DNA from 4 places in the Ferrovibrio terrae genome. Region 1 is predicted to be linked to each of the others. Evidence: predicted binding sites of a transcription regulator. Region 1 holds the regulator's gene; each other region holds the start of a gene.
What was found. The regulator PhoB, encoded in region 1, activates phosphate uptake and scavenging genes when phosphate is short. The targets are predictions, from matches to a motif close to TNTCATAAAACTGTCA.
Positions count from the first base shown of each region.

Region 2: ugpB (sn-glycerol-3-phosphate ABC transporter substrate-binding protein UgpB) is a predicted target of PhoB. The motif match lies at 1,375-1,390, and genes of this name have one in related genera.
Region 3: phnF (phosphonate metabolism transcriptional regulator PhnF) is a predicted target of PhoB. The motif match lies at 1,771-1,786, and genes of this name have one in related genera.
Region 4: FNB15_RS06980 (CYTH and CHAD domain-containing protein) is a predicted target of PhoB. The motif match lies at 1,956-1,971, and genes of this name have one in related genera.

Region 1 covers NZ_CP041636.1:2,686,038-2,689,554, forward strand. The annotation lists gene pstB (phosphate ABC transporter ATP-binding protein PstB) at 1-371, shown strand, start outside; gene phoU (phosphate signaling complex protein PhoU) at 392-1,111, shown strand; gene phoB (phosphate regulon transcriptional regulator PhoB) at 1,108-1,827, shown strand; gene FNB15_RS13120 (MlaC/ttg2D family ABC transporter substrate-binding protein) at 1,914-2,537, opposite strand; gene FNB15_RS13125 (ArsR/SmtB family transcription factor) at 2,699-3,517, shown strand, end outside.
Region 2 covers NZ_CP041636.1:174,168-177,684, reverse strand. The annotation lists gene ugpB (sn-glycerol-3-phosphate ABC transporter substrate-binding protein UgpB) at 1-1,282, opposite strand, end outside; gene FNB15_RS00835 (M48 family metallopeptidase) at 1,513-2,139, shown strand; gene FNB15_RS00830 (multidrug effflux MFS transporter) at 2,146-3,378, shown strand; gene FNB15_RS00825 (alpha/beta hydrolase family protein) at 3,375-3,517, opposite strand, start outside.
Region 3 covers NZ_CP041636.1:1,954,060-1,957,576, forward strand. The annotation lists gene FNB15_RS09525 (urate hydroxylase PuuD) at 1-255, opposite strand, end outside; gene FNB15_RS09535 (histidine phosphatase family protein) at 426-989, shown strand; gene phnF (phosphonate metabolism transcriptional regulator PhnF) at 991-1,743, opposite strand; gene phnG (phosphonate C-P lyase system protein PhnG) at 1,876-2,349, shown strand; gene phnH (phosphonate C-P lyase system protein PhnH) at 2,352-2,957, shown strand; gene FNB15_RS09555 (carbon-phosphorus lyase complex subunit) at 2,959-3,517, shown strand, end outside.
Region 4 covers NZ_CP041636.1:1,427,261-1,430,777, reverse strand. The annotation lists gene FNB15_RS06985 (phosphodiesterase) at 1-438, shown strand, start outside; gene FNB15_RS06980 (CYTH and CHAD domain-containing protein) at 435-1,895, opposite strand; gene FNB15_RS06975 (carbon-nitrogen hydrolase family protein) at 2,272-3,517, shown strand, end outside.

The sequences.
Region 1 (3,517 bases):
AGCAGGCCGGTCTGTGGAAGGAAGTTGGCAACCGACTGCAGGAATCCGGCACTGGCCTGTCCGGTGGCCAGCAGCAGCGCCTCTGCATTGCCCGCGCCATTGCCGTGGCACCGGAAGTGATCCTGATGGACGAGCCCTGCTCGGCGCTCGACCCGATCGCCACTGCGCATATCGAAGAACTGATGGACGAACTGCGCGAGCAGTACACCATTGTCATCGTGACGCATTCGATGCAGCAGGCCGCGCGCGTCTCGCAGAAGACCGCTTTCTTCCATCTGGGCAACCTGGTCGAAACCGACGACACCAGGGTGATTTTCACCAATCCCAAGGATGAGCGGACCCAGGGTTACATCACCGGTCGCTTCGGCTGAGCAGAGTGAGGATTTAGAAAATGCCGCAACATATCGTTCAGCGTTACGACGACGAGCTGAAGAAGCTTTCCACCCTGATCGTGCAGATGGGCGGACTGGCGGAATCGCAGCTGGCTGCCGCGGTCGATGCCATCGTCAAGCGTGACAGCAAACTGGCCGAAGAGGTTGTGCAGGGCGACGCCAAGATCGATGCCTTGCGCAACCAGGTCGACGATTTTGCCATTGAGATGCTGGCCCGCCGGCAGCCGATGGCCGCCGATCTGCGCGTAATTGTCGCGGCGCTGCGTATCTCCTCGGAGATTGAGCGTATCGGCGATTATGCCAAGAATGTCGGCAAGCGCGCGGTTGCGCTGAACCAGGCGCCGCTGGTGCGGCCGGTACATGCCATCCCGCGCATGGCTGCCCTGGTGCAGGCCCTGATCAAGGACACGCTGGACGCCTATATCACCGACGACGCCGCCAAGGCTGACGCGGTCTGGGCCCGAGACGAAGAGGTTGATGACCTCTATACCAGCCTGTTTCGCGAATTGCTGACCTACATGATGGAAGATCCGCGCTCCATCACGCCCTGCACGCATCTGCTGTTCATCGCCAAGAACATCGAGCGTATCGGCGATCATGCCACCAACATCGCCGAGCTGATCCACTACACGGTTCTGGGTGAGATGCCCAAGGAAGATCGCCCGAAGGGGGATGATACCGCCTACGCGGTGGTCAATGTGCCGGGAGGCCAGCGATGAATATCGCAATCAAGCCGCGCGTCCTTGTCATCGAGGACGAGGCAGCGCTACTGGCGCTGCTGCGCTACAATCTGGAAAAGGAAAACTACACCGTCGACGAAGCGATGGACGGCGAGCAGGCCCTGCTGAAGGTGGCCGAGCATATGCCGGACCTGATCCTGCTCGACTGGATGCTGCCGCGCCTGTCGGGGCTGGAAGTCTGTCGCCAGCTGCGTCGCGATCCCAATGCCCGTAATGTGCCGATCATCATGCTGACGGCGCGCGGCGAGGAAGCCGACCGCGTGCGCGGCCTGGATGCTGGTGCCGACGACTATATCGCCAAGCCGTTTTCGCCCAGCGAACTGCTGGCGCGCATTCGCGCCGTGTTGCGCCGCATCCGTCCGGCTCTGGCGGAAGAGGTGCTGACCTATGGCGGGCTGGTGATGGATGTCGCCACCCACAAGGTGACGCGTAACAGTCGCGATATTCATCTCGGCCCCACCGAGTTCCGTCTGCTGCGTTATTTCCTGGAGCATCCTGGGCGCGTGCTGTCGCGCGATCAATTGCTGGATGCGGTCTGGGGGCGCGATATCTATGTCGAGCAGCGCACAGTCGACGTGCATATCCGCCGGCTGCGCAAGGCTCTGAACGGCAACGGCGAGACGGACGTCATCCGCACCGTGCGTTCGGCCGGCTATGCGCTGGAACTGACCGCCACGCCGGCAATGAGTGCCTGAGTCGAGCGCTTGAGCTCAACGCTGACCAATAAAAAAAGCCAGCCGTTCACCACGGCTGGCTTTTTCGTTTTTGGAGAAGCCGTGGCTTAGCGGCGGCCGGCGATCTGCTTCTTCATGGCGGCGAACAGGGCATCGATCTTACCGCCATTGTTCTGGATCACCGATTCGAACTGCTGACGCTGTGTGAAGGCCATCGACACGCCTTCCACGATCACGTCGGTGACCCGCGGCTTGCCGTCCTTCTCATGCGTCTTCCATTCGACACGGATCGGCGGGCCGCTCTGGCGATTGATCTGCGATTCAACGATGCTCTCGCTGCCGGCTGCCTTGGCGCCGTCGCGGACTTCCAGCGTTTCGCCGTTATACTGCGACAGCAACTGGGCATAGACCTTGGTGAGGTAGTCCTCGAACAGCGCGTCGTATTCCTTCTTCTGTTCGGGCGTGATGCCGCGGCTGTAGCGGCCAAGGCAGAAGCGGCCGACCGCATCGAGGTCGAGGTGGTTGGTCAGCAGGGTGCGGACCAGTCCTTCGCGTTTTTCCTGGGTCAATGAGCGGTCGCCCAGCGCCTTCAGCGTGTCGGTGCCGACCTCGCGGATGAACTGGTCGGGCGCCGCGGCCTGGGCCGCACGGACGGGGCCGGCAGCGACAAGCGCAAGTCCGGCCAGGGCCGTAAGCAGTAGGCGGCGTGAAACGGTCAGGGGAAGGGGCATGTGGCAACCAGCTAAGCTGTGGAGATTAATAGTCTTTTGCATTCCGAATAAGGCTTTAGCGAGGCGAATTCATAGCCCGGCTGCATTATGAAGGCCATGATTCTTTTTATGACGCGATTTAGTTCTACACAAATACATAAAGATATGTTTATATATAGTCCATGAACATCGAGCCGAGCTTTACCCTGGACGTCCTGATGGCCGCTTTGCGGGCTGCCGCCGAGCCGACGCGGCTGCGCCTGCTGGCGCTCTGCGCCGACAGCCAGCTCACGGTGTCAGAGCTCACCCAGATTCTGGGCCAAAGTCAGCCGCGCGTCTCGCGACATCTGAAACTGCTCTGCGAGGCGGGGCTGCTGGAGCGTGTGCCGGAAGGCACCTGGGCTTTCTATCGCGTGGGCGATCGGCTGGCCGGTGCGCCGCTGGCCCGTGCGCTGGCCACGTTGCTGCCGGCCGAGGACCCCATTCTGGCGCGCGATGCCGAGCGGCTGATCGCCGTGAAGCGCGCCCGCACCGAGGCCGCCGAACGGTATTTCCGCGACAATGCCGCCCAGTGGTCGGCGATCCGCTCGCTGCATATTGATGAAGCCCAGGTTGAGGCCGCCGTGCTGAAGATGCTGGATGGCGGTCAGCCGATCGGCGATCTGCTCGACATCGGCACCGGCACCGGCAGGCTGCTGGAAATCCTCAGCCCGAAAGTGAAGCGCGGCCTCGGCGTCGATAGCAGCCGTGACATGCTGAGCATTGCACGCAGCAACCTGGAACGTGCTGGCATCAAGCATTGCCAGGTTCGTCAGGCCGACATGTATGCCCTGCCGCTCGACAGCAACAGCATCGATGCGGCGGTGATCCATCAGGTGCTGCATTTCGCCGACGAACCGCAGAAGGCGATCCAGGAAGCCGCCCGCGTGCTGACGCCCGGCGGCCACCTGGTGATAGTCGATTTCGCACCGCATAACCTGGAAGACCTGCGCGCCCGTCAT
Region 2 (3,517 bases), 1.8 Mb from region 1:
CTTCCTTGGGCGACTTCTTGCCCGACCAGACGGCTTCGAGTTCTTCGTCCATCACGTCGCGGATCTGCACGAAGTTGCCCAGGCGCAGGCCCTTGGAGTTGTTGGTCGGGGTCTTCAGCATCATCTGCTGTACCGAGGTGTCGGTGCCCGGATTGGCGGCGTAGAAGCCCTGCTGCTTGGTGGCTTCATACGACATCGGGGTGATCGGCAGGTAGCCGGTCACCTTGTGCCACCAGACCTGGTTCTCGGTCGAGGTCAGGTAATCGAAGAACTGGGCCACGCCCTTGTATTCCTCAGGCTTGTGCTTGCCGAGCACCCACAGCGAAGCGCCGCCGATGATCGAGTTCTGCGGTGCGCCGGCCACGTCGCTGTAGTACGGCAGCATCGAGATGCCCCACTTGAACTTGGCGCCGCGGGCGAAGGTGGCATAACCGGCCGAGCTTTCCATGTGGATGGCGCATTCGCCCGACACGAACTTGGCGTTCGCCTCGTTCTTGCGGCCGCCATACACCATCAGGCCTTCCTTCATCCAGGTCTGCAGCTGGGTGATGTGGCGCACATGCAGCGGGGTATTGAACTGCAGCTCGGTGTCGAAGCCATCGAAGCCGTTCGACTTGCTGGCGAAGGGCACGTTATGCAGCGCCGAGAAATTCTCCAGCTGCACCCAGGTCTGCCAGTTGCTCTGGAACGGGCAGGTGCTGCCCGAAGCCTTCAGCTTCTTCAGGATCGGGTCGAATTCCTGCCAGGTCTTCGGCGGCTTGTTCGGGTCAAGGCCGGCCTTCTCGAAGGCGTCCTTGTTGTAATACATCACCGGCGTCGACGAATTGAACGGATAGGACAGCATCTTGCCGTCCGAAGTGCTGTAATAGCCCGTCACCGCGCTGATGTAGGAACCCGGATCGAACTTGTAGCCGTTCTGCGACATCAGTTCGTGCACCGGCTTGATCGCGGCGCGCGAGGCCATCATCGTGCCAGTACCGACTTCGAAGACCTGCACGATATGCGGGCCCTTGCCGGCGCGGAAAGCGGCCATGGCGGCGGTCAGGGTTTCAGGATAGCTGCCCTTGTTGACGGCAACGATCTTGTACTTGTCCTGGCCCTTGTTGAAGCCTTCGGCGATCTCGTTGACCCGCTCATTCAGCGCGCCGGTCATCGCATGCCACCATTGCAGCTCGATGCGATTGTCCTTTGCCTGCGCCCACGCGCCCGAGGCGCTGATCGCTATGGCCGATCCGGCCAGCAGCGCGAGCGCAGTACGCGCGAGTTTCCCTGTCGATTTCATTGTTCAGTCTCCGGTGCTAAAGAAATCCGCCCTGAGTCGGGGGTGGCCGACGTTTTTATGGTTCCTACGATGACGTTCGCACGTAAGATTTGTTACGGTTATATGACAAGGGGCGGGTATTGACCAAGCCTTATTCTGCCAGTTCGGCTGTAGAAATTGGTTCTGACAGCCTGACGGTCGGCGCACAGAGCTTTCCGTTTCTAGTGAAGCGTGATTCCCGGGCGCGGCGTATGCTGCTGCGTGTAATGCCCAGGGATGGTGCGGTCATCCTGGTGCTGCCGACTCGGGCCAGCCTCAAATCCGGCCAGCAATTCGTCACCGAGCAGGTCGACTGGATCATGGCCCGGCAGGAAGAAAGACCGGAAAGCCAGCCTTGGCGTGATGGCGCGGTCCTTCCGCTTTATGGTGCGCCGCACATCATCCGCCACCGGCCCTCCGGTCGCGGCGGGGTCTGGCTGGAGCAGGACGAAATCCATGTCACCGGTCGCAGCGAGCATCTGCCGCGCCGCCTGCGCGACTGGCTCAAGCGCCGGGCACGCGAGGAATTCGGGGCGACCGCCCACGACATGGCCGCCAGCATCGGCGTGCAGGTGCGGCGCGTCACCGTGCGCGACACCCAGAGCCGCTGGGGCAGCTGCTCGGCGCATGGCAACCTGTCCTTTTCCTGGCGGCTGCTGCTGGCACCGCCGGCGATCGGGCGCTACCTGGTGGCGCATGAAGTGGCGCATCTCAAGCATATGGACCACAGCGTGGCTTTCTGGTCGCTCTGCGCGCGCCTGCTGGGCAGCGAACAGGATCTGCGCTCCGCGCGCGCATGGCTGCGGCGCCATGGCGCCGCCCTGCATCTGCACGGCTGACCGGACATGACAAACCCGCGGCGACCGCTGGCGCGCGACTCGACTGCGCTGGTGATCCTGCTCGGCTGCGCCACCGCGCTCGGGCCGCTCAGTACCGACATGTATCTGCCGTCGCTGCCGGTCCTGGTCGGGCTGTATGGCAGCGACATGGCGACCGTACAGCTCACGCTGAGCGCGTTTCTGGCCGGCTTCGCCGTGATGCAGCTGGTCTATGGCCCGCTGTCGGATCGTTTCGGCCGCCGGCGGGTGCTGCTGGCCGGGGTGGCGCTCTATACGCTGGCCTCGATCGCCTGCGCTTTTGCCGGCAGTGTCGAATGGCTGATCCTGTGGCGCTTCGTCCAGGCACTCGGCGCCTGCGCCGGTGTGGTGCTGGGGCGTGCCATCGCACGCGATCTCTATGAAGGGGCTGCTGCGGCCCGCGCACTCTCCATGATGGCGATGACGCTGGGTCTGACCCCGGCAGTGGCGCCGATCCTGGGTGGCTATCTGCATGACTGGTTCGGCTGGCAGGCAAACTTCATCGCCATGGCGCTGACCGGGGCAGCACTTGGCGTCTGCGTGCTGTTCTTCCTGGCCGAAAGCAACCGGCATATCAATCCGCAGGCGATGCGGCCCGGCCCGATGCTGCGCAACTTCGGCATCCTGGCGCGACATGCACGGTTCCGCGGCTACGTGCTTTGCATCGCCTTTTCCTATGGCGGCATGTTCAGCTTCATCTCGGCCTCGTCGTTCACGCTCGATCGCGTCTTCGGCGTCGGGCCGACCGAATTCGGTTTGTGCTTCCTGCTGATCGTGATCGGCTACCTGATCGGCGGCTTCATCGGCACGCGCTTTACCATCCGTTTCGGCGTCAATGCCATGCTTGGCCTCGGCGCGGCGTCCTGCGCGGCCGGCGGCCTGCTCATGCTGGCGCTGCAGGGCTGGGCCTGGATGGCGGCGCTGACGTGGCACTGGTTCAGCCTGATCGGCCCGATGATGCTGTTCACCCTGGGGCTCGGCCTCACCATGCCGCAGGGCCAGGCCGGTGCGCTGCAGCCGTTTCCGCAGATGGCGGGGGCGGCGGCGTCGCTGATGGGCTTTGTGCAGATGAGTGTAGGCGCCTTTGCCGGGATCATCGTGGGCCATGCGCTGAACGATACGGCGCTGCCGCTCAGCCTGGCGGTGGCCGGCATGGGCACCGGCACGCTGCTGAGCTACCTGCTGATCGTGCGGCGGCTGGCGCGGACTCCGGAAGCCTAAGGCGTCACGGTCTTGCTGAGCAGCCAGACGGCAATGCGCTCGGTCAGCGCCGGATCGATCTCGCCGGCATAGCCTGGATCCTTGGCATCCTGCATGCTCTTCAGATTGTGGCTGGTGCGCGGCAGCAGGATCAGCGTGT
Region 3 (3,517 bases), 730 kb from region 1:
ATAGGCCTCGTATTTGAACCAGTGCAGTTCGGCTGGCAGCTGCGGCGGTGCCACCGAATACTTCTCGGTGAAATAGAAGCCGCCGCCATGGATCAGCCAGGCCTGGCCCAGCACGCCGGCCTGCTGGTCGGGCGCTTTACGCAGCGAGTTGTCGAGCCAGACGAAGAAGAAGGACGAGCCGATCCAGGCAATGCCGAAAATCAGGTGCATCCAGCGCAGCACCAGATTGAGCCATTCCATTGCCAGATCGAACATGCCGGATCACCCCCGCGCTGGCACAACTGCAGCGCTTGCCCCAAGCCCTACCCAGACCGGCGGGGATCGTCAATCCGGATTGTGTGCAATTTTACCCACCAAGGTTCCGTCAGCGGCCCTCGCCGGAACGCAGCGGCACGCTATATCCGACATGCGACAGGGAGGCCGGCATGATGTTTCGAACGGTGTGGTTTGCAGTCATCCTGTGCTGCGGTGCTGTCGGCGCGGAGGTGGCCCGCGCCAGCCCGCGGCTGTGGGAGGCTTTACGCAGCGGCGAGGCCGTGGCGCTGGTCCGCCATGCCGAAGCGCCGGGCACCGGCGACCCGGCCGGCTTCCGGCTCGATGACTGTGCGACCCAGCGCAATCTTTCGCCCGATGGCCGCGCCCAGGCGGCCCGATTGGGAGAGGCCTTCCGGCGGCAGGGGATCGCGGCGGCCGAAATTCGCAGCAGCGCCTGGTGCCGCTGTCGCGACACGGCAAGCGGCCTCGCGCTGGGCCCGGTGCAGGTGGCAGCGCCGCTCAACTCCTTCTTTGGGGCGTCGGGCGCCGCCGCCGACAGCACCACCGCGTTGCGCCAACTGATCGCCGCGCTGCCAGCGGCCAAGCCGGCCGTGCTGGTGACACATCAGGTCAATATCACGGCGCTGACCGGCATCTTTCCGCGCAGTGGCGAAGTCATCGTGGTGCGGCGCGACGGCCTGGCGACTCTCGGCCGCCTCGATGCGGGCGGCTGAATTATTCCAGGTGCTCGATGCTGAGTGTGACGTGATCCGCCGCGAAGCGCGCGCGGACATACTCCACCGGACGTCCGCGTTCATCGACATTCACGGTTTCGCTGATCAGCACCGGCCGCGTGCGCGGCAGATCCAGCAAGCGCGCGTCATTGGCGGCGATCAGTCTGGCCGCGATCTTCGTGGTGCGGCGGTGATAGTCGGCAACGCCGGCCAGTTTCAGCGCGCCGGTGATGGAGTTGGCGCGGCGGAACAGCTCGGGCATGTCGGGGAAGCGATCGGCACTGAAGAAATGGCTGCTCATGCTGACGGCGCGATCATCGGCGTGGTTGCGCGTCTCGATCTGCCACAGCGGCGCGCCGGTCGGGATGCCGAGCGCACGCGCGATATCGGCGGGGGCGGGGACCTGATCGGCCGAAATCAGTTCACGCAGCGGCTTCTTCTGCCGGGTCAGCAGGTTTTCGGTGAAACGCGTGCGTGCGCCGATGCGGTAATCCAGTGAACCTTCCGCGACGAACATGCCGCGGCCTTGCTCGATGCTGACCAGGCCGGTTTCGGCCAGGCGGTTCATGGCCTGGCGCACGGTATGGCGATTGACGCCGAAGCGGTCGGCCAGCTGTTTTTCGGTCGGCAGCTGGATGCCCGGCTTGTAGTCGCCGCGACGGATCGCCTGCTCCATGGCGAAGGCGATCTGTCGCCAGACCGCCGTGCCGACGCCGCGTTCGATATGTCCCGCGACCGCTGCTCGTTCAGACATCGCTGCACTCCGCCTTCAAAGATTGGCCGTCATAAAAACTTCGCCAAGTCGTGGCTTGCTGAAGCCAGCCCGGCGGGGTATTGAATATATAGATGTCTAGACAAATTTAGACCATTGCGCAAGAGGTCGAGTATGACAGCTCAAGCCACCCAGACGGACCCGGAGATCGGCGCGCGCCAGCGCCGCCTGCGCATCCTGGCCCGCACCGACCGCGCCACGCTGGAAGCCGCATTGGCCGCACTGCCGGCGCCGCCGGCCTGGCGCCGGCTGAAGCAGCCCGAGACGGGCCTCGCCATGGTGCGGGGGCGCGCCGGCGGGGTGGGGCAGCGGTTCAATCTCGGTGAGATGACGGTGTCGCGTTGCGTGGTGACGCTGGAGAGCGACGGCAAGATGGGCGTGGGCTACGTGCAGGGCCGCGATCGCCGCCGGGCCGAACTGGTCGCCGTCTTCGATGCGCTGAGTCAGGACGCGGACGGCGCCGAGAAGATCGAACAGCTGCTGATCGCGCCGGTCGAACAGAAACTGGCAACAGAGCGTGCGACCCGCGCGGCGAAAGTGGCCGCCACCAAGGTCGATTTCTTCACCCTGGTGCGCGGGGAGGACTGAGCATGACTGAAATCCTTGAGACACCCGCGACCGGCTTCGATGATCCGGTGCAGCAGAGCCAGCAGGCCTTCCGCGCCCTGCTCGATGCCATGGCGCGGCCCGGCCGCGTGGTGACTGTGGAAACCGAAACTGGCCATCCCGACGGTTTGTCGCCGGCGCTGGCCGCCGCCTTGCTGACGCTGGCCGATCTCGACACGCCGGTCTGGCTCGGCCCGGGTTTCGATACAGATGCCGTACGCACCTGGCTGCGTTTCCACAGCGGCGCGCCGCTGGCGGCGAAACCCGATCAGGCCGCGTTTGCAGTGCTTGATGCCGCGCAGATGCCCGCGCTCGAGACTTTCTCCTTCGGCACCGATGAATCGCCCGAACGCGGCGCGACGCTCCTCGTGCAGGTACAGAGCCTCGGCGGCCCATCTTTGATGACCTGGCGCGGGCCGGGCATCAAGGACAGCATCAGTATGTCCTTCTGCGGCCTGGATCAGAGCCTGTGGCGGCAACGCGCGGCGCTCTCTATCGAATTCCCGCGCGGTGTCGATCTTTATCTGGGCTGCGGCCGTGATCTGGTCGCCCTGCCGCGCAGCACAGCGATCAGCTTCGAGGGAGCCTGACATGTATGTGGCAGTGAAAGGCGGCGAGACCGCCATCGGCAATGCCCATCAGCTGCTGGCGGAAGATCGCCGCGGCAATCCGGACGTGCCCGAACTGAGCGTGGCACAAATTCGCGAACAGATGAGCGGCGGCGTCGACCGCGTGATGACCGAAGGCTCGGTCTACGATCCCGATCTGGCCGCACTGGCGCTGAAGCAGTCGCGCGGTGACCAGGTCGAGGCGATCTTCCTGCTGCGCGCCTATCGCACCACCTTGCCGCGCCTGGCGGTGTCGCTGCCGATCGATACCGGCAAGATGAAAGTATCGCGCCGCATTTCCTCCTGCTTCAAGGATATGCCGGGCGGCCAGCTGCTGGGGCCCACCTTCGACTACACGCATCGCCTGATCGATTTCGCGCTGGAAGCCGGGTCTGCTCCGCAGGCGGAAGGCAAGGGCGAGCTCGCCGATCACCTGCCGCAGGTGGTCGATCTGCTGAATGCCGAAGGCCTGATCGAACGCGAACTGCCCGATGCCGAGGATGCCGCGGTGGGCGACCTGACGCGCGAGCCGCTGACTTTCC
Region 4 (3,517 bases), 1.3 Mb from region 1:
GGCGAACTCTGCGCCGAGCGTTTAAGCTGGCTGGAGGACGCACTGAGGCAGCGGCCCGACCAGCCGACGCTGGTGATGATGCATCATCCGCCCTTCATCACCGGCATCGGCCATATGGACAAGATCGGCCTGAAGGGCGCGACCGAGTTCGAGCGTATTGTCGCGCAGCACCCGCAGATCAGGCTGATCCTGTGCGGACATCTGCATCGCGTGATCCGCGCCGATGTCGGCGGCCGCACTGCGCTGACCTGCCCGAGCCCGGCGCATCAGGTGGCGCTGGATATCGATCCGGATGCGCCGAGCCGCTTCACCATGGAACCGCCGGGCTACATGCTGCACTGGTGGAACGATGGCAGGCTGATCACGCATACGGTGGCGATCGGCGACCACGACGGGCCGCATCCCTTCCACGGGCCGGATGGCAAGCTGATCGACTAGCTGGACCGGCGGTCTTTCCAGAACGGCCGCAGCGCCGCGAAACTGTCCCAGGCCTCGCCAAGCTGCGCGAGCTGTACCTGTTGCCGGCCGGAGAACCAGGCCGCGATTGCGGCAGCGGCCGGGTCCTGGTCCGGCGATGGCAGCAGGTCGCGCACCAGGCGCGTACCCACATCGGCATCGTTGAGCATGCCGAGACAATCCTGCAGATGCGCCAGTGCAGCGATAAAGCGCCGCGAGCCTTTGCGATGTTTGAACAGTGGCCGGAAGAATTCAGCGGCATAGCGCAGCTTCTTGGCGCGGATGCGCAGGTCGTGCAGTTCCGGCACATCGAGTTCGGCATGGCGGCTGCCGAGCGCCTTCACCTTCCGGCGCCGCCGGTGCAGGATATCGCTGGCGAAATCCGCCGCCGGCGCAGAGGCCAGCGCGGTGTCGGACAGCACGGCCGCATCGCCGGCCTCGACCGCGGACAGGAAGCGGTTGAGGCCGAGCCGCATCGCCGCGAGCCGCGGCGCATTCAGGGCGGCGTCGAGCGCCTCCTGCGCCGAGACGCGGCGGTCTTCCAGGATGGTGGCGAGATGCTGCAGGCGTTTCGGCGCGTCGGGCAGGCTGCGCAGCGGCGTCAGCGTTTCGGTGAGGAAGACATCGAGATCGCGCTTGCGCCCCAGCGGCGCGCCGAGCCAGCGCAGATCGTCCAGCAGCGGATTGAGGGCGCTGTCATCCAGCATCGCCGAAAATACGCCGATGGCCGAGCGCAGGCGGCGCAGTGCGACGCGCATCTGATGCACGCCTTCCGCATTGCGGTCGCGCAGCACCGGCAGCAGGTTGGCATCGAACTGCGCCAGACAGTGTCGACCGATAGCCGCCAGCACAACGGCGGCACTGGCATCATCGGGCGGATCGAAATCGAGGCCGGCGGCGCGCAGCGACTGCGGCTCGACCAGATCAAGCGCGGCTGCAGCCTGGATCAGCGGCGCGGCACCGGTCCAGCGCAGCGGCAACTCGCGCACCAGATCGCCTGCCATCGCATCGACAGCGGCACCGGCTTCGGCAGGCGCCTGCAGGGTCAGCGCCTCATAAACCGCACTGCGTTTGCCGCTTTTGAGCTGCACCTTGTAGCCCTGCAGCATGATCGCATGGCCATCCTGGCGCAGGCTGTAGATGTGACCGCTCTGCGTGCCTTCGGCCAGCTTTTCCAGATCGCCGACCTCGTCCAGCGCCGGTGCCGGCGCGAGCGGCAGGCCGCTGACCGGAAGCGTGACAATGCGCTTGCCTTCGGTGTCATCGAGCGCGAGGCAGAGCCAGCCGGCGGCCGCAAAGCGGCGATCCGTCGTATCGAGCAGGGCCAGAGTGGATTTCAGGATGCGACCGCGCTTCGCGCTGAGCAGGTCATGCCGACGCAAAGCCGACAGCCCGCCCGGGGCAAGGCCGAAACGCAGCAGCGCGGGCGGTTCGTTCATGGCGGCGGACTCTATCGGAGCCATTGGAAAATAGTCAAACAATACAGCCGTTTACGATTGTTACAGTTCTGCGAAACGGCCGGGAGCGTTACCTGGGCGCCGACAAACCCGCCGGCCGCCCCATTTCTGCCGCTTTCATCGGCTCAAATCGCTTCATTGCAGGCTGCCAAGGCAGTCTGAACAGGGCCGTCCGGCACCCCCTGCCATCCCCCCGGCATCGTCCGGGCGGCCCTTTTTCTTTTCTCCTCACAGCAGCATTCCATCACACAGCCGCCGGTTTTTGCGGTCATTCTGCGCGTTCATTTCGGCACCTTAAGCCGCGTTGCGCCGTTGTTAGGGGAGATTTTCCGATCAGTCCCCGCAGCGAGATTTCATCATGACCACGCCGAAAAAAACCCCCGCCAAGCCGGGCTCCGCCGTGGGCGCCAGCCGCGCCCTGCAGCAGCGTGCCCCGCGCCGTGCCAAATCCGGGACCGTCGAAACCGTACCTACCGGCGCAGCCAAACCCAGGCTGCTGCTGCGCAATGCCACGCCGCAGGACATCCCCGGCATCCATGCCCTGACCACGAAAGTCTATGCCGGGCACAGCACGGACGGTGCCTATACAGTGGCGCAGTTGCGCGGCCACCAGCATCATTTCCCGCAGGGGCAGTTTGTTGCCATCTACGACAACACCATCGTCGGCTACTGCGCGACCTTCCGCATCACCGAGAAGCTGGCGCTGAAGCCGCATGACTGGGAAGGCATCACCGGACGCGGCTACGCGGCACGGCATGACAGCCAGGGCGACTGGCTCTACGGCATGGAAGTCTGCGTCGATCCCGATTATCGCGGCCTGCGCCTGGGCCAGCGGCTGTACAACGCGCGCAAGCAGCTCTGCGAACGGCTGCATCTGAAAGGCATTGTCTTCGGCGGCCGCATGCCGGGCCTGAGCCGACGCTGGTCGCAGCTGCGTTCGGCGGAGAAGTATCTGGACCGCGTGCGCGCCGGCAACCTGCGCGATCCGGTGATCAACTTCCAGCTCCGCAATGCCTTCGAGCCGATCGGCGTGCTGCGCGGCTATCTCGACACCGACCATGAATCGCGCGGCCATGCCACGCATATGGTGTGGCGCAATCCCGCCTATGGTGCCGAGGGCGATGTGCATATCTCCGCACCGCTGCCGCGCGCACGCACCGCCCGCGTCGCCGCCGTGCAATACCAGCAGCGGCCCGTGCGGTCGTTTGAGGAATTCGCCAAGCAGGTCGAGTATTTCGTCGACGTGGTCGCCGACTACAAGGCCGACTTCGCGCTGTTCCCCGAACTCTTCACCCTGCAGCTGCTGTCGATCGAGAATCGCAATGTGCCGGCAGCGGAAGCCATCGCGGCACTGACGCGCTACACCGACCGGATCAAGACACTGCTGAGCGAACTGGCAGTCAGCTACAACATCAATATCATCGGCGGCTCGCATCCGACGCGCGATCCGGTCGACGGCCATGTCTACAACATCTGCTATGTCTGCCTGCGCAACGGCGCGGTGCATGAACAGCGCAAGATCCACCCGACGCCGAACGAACGCTACTGGTGGAACATCACCGGCGGCAACAGCTCGAATGTGATCGAGACCGATTTCGGCCCGA